2 regions of the Corynebacterium sp. c7Ub_26 genome follow, and region 2 is predicted to be linked to the other one. Evidence: riboswitches for the same ligand, from Rfam matches in the RefSeq annotation. Region 2 holds a riboswitch; the other holds the start of a gene.
The links. Region 2 has a riboswitch for cobalamin ahead of ACWORE_RS10345 (CbtB domain-containing protein). Riboswitches for the same ligand answer to the same signal wherever they lie in the genome.
Positions count from the first base shown of each region.

Region 1: linked by a shared signal. The riboswitch ahead of metE (5-methyltetrahydropteroyltriglutamate--homocysteine S-methyltransferase) and the one ahead of ACWORE_RS10345 (CbtB domain-containing protein) in region 2 are both predicted to bind cobalamin.

Region 1 is NZ_JBSNBL010000004.1:28,949-31,152, forward strand. Features, by position in the region: gene ACWORE_RS07555 (ATP-binding cassette domain-containing protein) at 1-574, opposite strand, end outside; cobalamin riboswitch at 665-940, shown strand; gene metE (5-methyltetrahydropteroyltriglutamate--homocysteine S-methyltransferase) at 977-2,204, shown strand, end outside.
Region 2 is NZ_JBSNBL010000007.1:59,893-62,096, forward strand. Features, by position in the region: gene ACWORE_RS10340 (CbtA family protein) at 186-1,037, opposite strand; gene ACWORE_RS10345 (CbtB domain-containing protein) at 1,091-1,336, opposite strand; cobalamin riboswitch at 1,596-1,829, opposite strand; gene ACWORE_RS10350 (rhomboid family intramembrane serine protease) at 1,937-2,204, opposite strand, start outside.

The DNA of each region.
Region 1 (2,204 bases), on a different contig from region 2:
ATTGCCCGCCGATCACAGTGAACCGTTTGGCCTTACCTTTTTTCTGCCCCGCTTTCTTGATTGCGCCGCCGCCCGTCACCGTCGGCTGATTAAATGAATATGCCTTAAGCCCACCAATATGAGGTTCGGCAACACGGCTAAATAACAACCGTAAATAAGCCAAAGCATCGGTAACAGTGCCGACGGTGGACCGCGGACCACCACCCAACGACGACTGATCCACACTGATGGCCGCCGTGATCCCCTCAATACGATCAACGTCGGGCCTGCTGGGAGCTTGCATAAACCCCTGCACAAACGCGTTATACGTCTCGTTAATGCTGCGCTGCGCCTCCGCGGCGATCGTGCCGAACACCAGCGAACTCTTGCCCGACCCCGACACACCGGTAAAAACGGTGAGCTTCCGTTTCGGGATATCGACGGTGACATGGCGCAAATTGTTTTCCGACGCCCCGACGACGCGAATGACATCGTGCAATTGCTGAGCACTGTTTGAATGAGCGCCGGCTGAAGGGGCTGCAGTTCGTGTCGACGTGTTCTGAGTAGCCACCCTCTTCACTGTAGTTGCACCCATAGGTCTAAAAAGGTTTCCTAATGCCGCGAGTGATCCGCGCCACTGCGTACGCCACGTCATCCCACCGTTTACGATAGATAACGCGATAAGTTCTTCTGCCCCGCGAATGGCATTGGCCCTCTCGTGGAGCAGAAAACCCAGGGAATCCGGTGAGAATCCGGAACTGTCCCGCAGCGGTATGTGAGAAAACCAAACGACACGATGATGCACTGGTGACCTCCCCGCCCCGGAGAGAACTGGGAAGCAGTGTCAATCAGGTTCCGCCCCGGATGACCACACCCTCACGGCCATCAGGAACAGCGCACCCAATCAGGCGCCAGCGGAGTGCTCACGAGTCCGAATACCTGCTTATCGTCGCGGAGCCCGCCGGGCCCGTGTGTCCACCACTGACGAGGATCAGGAATGACATTCACAACACTTGGCGTGCCACGCATCGGTCCACGCCGCGAACTCAAACGCGCTTGCGAAAAATACTGGAAATCGGGATCAGCGGGTGGAGAGGATGCAGCCCACGAGCGGTCAGCCCAAGAACATGCTTCCCACCTGGCCCGCACTGCCTGGGAACTCACTACGAAATACACACAGAACCTCGCCTCAGCCGGCATGGCATCCGTTCCCACCTTGGGACGCAGCTACTACGACGCCGTGCTGGACATGAGCGCCTACCTCGGCGTCCTCCCCGCACGATTCAACACAATCCCCGACCACACAATCCCCGACCGTGAGCCAACGATGTCGATACCCGATCGACTACCGCGCGATGTTGATCGTCGCTTCGCCACCGCCCGCGGGACGTCGGATCTTCCCCCGTCGGCAATGACCAAGTGGTACGACACCAACTACCACTACATCGTTCCTGAGCTCAGCGTCGACACGAAGTTTGATCTGACTATCGACGATTTTCTTGCCGACGTCACCGAGCTGCTGAAGACCGCCAACGTGCGACCCGTGTTAGTCGGCCCGTTCACCTATCTGACCTTGGCTGACCACGCAGCCGACGATGACCTCGACGGCCTGTGGCAACCGCTGATCGATGCCTATGTGGAATTCATCACGCGCTTGGGTGCCACCGGGGTGGAATGGGTGCAGCTGGACGAGCCGCAATTGACGTGCGACGTCACCGACGCCGATGCCGATCGCGTCCGGTCCGCCTACACGAAGCTCGCCGAGGCAGCCGGAAAAGCCGACGTCAAACTGCTCGCCGCCACCTACTTCGGCCCCGGCGATCATGCCCTCGCTGCGCTGAAGGGCACTGGCGTCAACGGCATCGCCGTCGACCTCATACCGAGCCAACAAACCCCCACGCGGAGCGCCACCAGCAGTAGCAACGCCCGCGGGGACGCGGCACAAGATGACGCCGTCCCGTCCTGGCTCGATGCATGGACAGGCGAGGAAACACTCGTCGCGGGAATTGTCAATGGCCGCAACGTCTGGCGCACCGATATCGAACAAGCGTTGCGCACGCTCAAAGAACTAGCCGAGCGCGGGCCGGTGGTGGCCTCGACGTCGTGCTCCCTCCTCCATGTCCCGTATCGCCTCGGGCGCAACGCCGACGGCACCGACGCGCAAGAAAGCAGCTCCGAACCTGGACTGCCCGTCGATGTCCGCAATCGGTTAGCTTTCGGCGAGG
Region 2 (2,204 bases):
CGTCGTTTGTCTGCAAGCTATGTTGGCGCCTAAATAACTGTGTACCGGCCGGTATCGGAACAGACAGGTCACAAATCCCGATGAACCCACAGATATACCGGTACACACGACATATCTACCAATATGACAACGCGTAGCTACGTATTGCACTACATAGCTACGCGGAACGGTTGTGAGGTCTAAATTTAGGCTGCGACTTTTTCTTTTTCAGCCTGAAGGGCGGCCTTATTAATAGCCTTCTTCGACACCAAGGCCGTGCCAAATCCAATCACACCCCAGAGGATGCATTGGGCCATGAATGAGTAGAGACGGTAATAATACAAATCATCCGCTGGGAACCCTGGATACACAATCTTCCCATCCGAGTCTCTCAGGGGAAGAGGTGTCTCGGAATTATGTCGACCAAGTTCATCAATGTTGGCCTGCAGGTGCCCCAAGGGTGGAAGTAACCGGCTAAACGCGTACATTATGACTGCAAAAACAACTGCGGAGATGAGGAAAGCAACCCATGAATCCATGCGCGCGGACAGAACCTTGTGCAGGAAAACAACCCCGATCATGACGACCACAGACGCGACAATCATCGTGAGGAAAAGCCACGTGCGCTGTTTAATCGTATCCGGGTTACCGACAGCCGGCGGATTCGACGGGTACTTCAAGCATGGCACGACATAGAGGCAGGCAAACATCGCGGCTGCAACCCCAATAGCCGCGCCCCGGATGTTGGTCGGCTTGGCGTATCGGAGGTAAAGGCTGAACACTACCGCGTATAGCAAGCCTAGGGCTAGCCCCATAAGGACCATGCCAGTACCGATACCCACGGTCGATTGAATTGTGCGGCTGAACAGTTCAGTCTCATCGCCACCAGTGGCGATACCAGCGGCTTTATCGAGGGCTTCTTGGGCTTCGTCACGTCCACTTTCATAATCAATGGCCCGACCGGTGATTGGCTCCGCCCACAGCCTGGCGAAAATGAACGACAAAAGTCCGGCAAGTAAACCGAAACCCCCGCAACGTAGAACGAATTGGCGTTCCATTTTTAACTCCAAATACGGGCGTCCACCAAGGCAAACTGGTGATGACGCGAAGATTAGTGGCAGGGGAATCCCAAGAAGTGGCGGGAATCGTGTACCCACTCATGAATGTGCATGTCGTTACCAAAGACACTGGTAGCCCCCTGGTCAATACCAACGAAGTAGTACACCAACAGGCCAATAACCAATGCAGAGAATAACCACACAAATGACGAAGGAACATCGATGGCTTCTGCAAGCGAACGTGCCGACGTGCGAGATGCGGAGGTTGGCTGAGCGGCATGAAGTGATGAATCAGTCATAAAGAACACTTCCTCTTCCGGAAAAAATGTGTATTCCTACGCGAGTGTAGACCTCAATACTGAAAGTGAAGAAACGCCCTGGCATACGAGACCACGCGCCTGCCTGGGCGTTCCCTTATGGAGTAACAACACTAGATGAAAAGAATTATCCTAGTTTGAGAAATTTGTGATGGGCGTGAACTAATCTCCGCCTACTTTCACAAGAGAAAAATATAAATCAGCCAACAGCAGCAACTCCTTTTGATATGACGCGTAACAAAGAAAGTAAATACAAAACGCGAGTATCTGGCTGCTTCGTTAGGCACAATCACAAACTGAAGTTTTCACCCCAGCGGATCCAATAATTGGGCTGTCTCTTCCTGGAACGACCAGGTTGACCAGGCGTACTACCCAACCGCTAACGAAGTCACAGTGGCGCGACCGCCCCGGATTCTCACCGGGTTCCTCATCGTCTTGTACATACCAACTCTAGACCCTATCCCCGCCTTTTGGTAACCCAGATGCTAATTTTCACCGGTAAACCCACCCAATTCGAACAATTACCCCGGGATCGTGCCCGTCGGGATCAGATGCTCCAGCGCTCTTGAAGGTGCAGTGCCCTCAAACACCAAAAGCGGAGTGAACCTGTGCGATGTAAACCACCATCGCTCCACAACCGACCACAAACACAGCTACCGACGCTGACAGTCGCGCGATAAGCCTTCGCTGCAACCCACCGGCACCCATCATGGGGCCTCCAGCACCACCGAGCAATGAGGCGCCATTCGACATCGAGCCAACACCGTGCGCCATACCCGCAGTGCCTAGACCAGCAGCGACGAACCGTCCCACGCGTCGGCCCGGCCCGCGAATACCGGTCACAATCTGT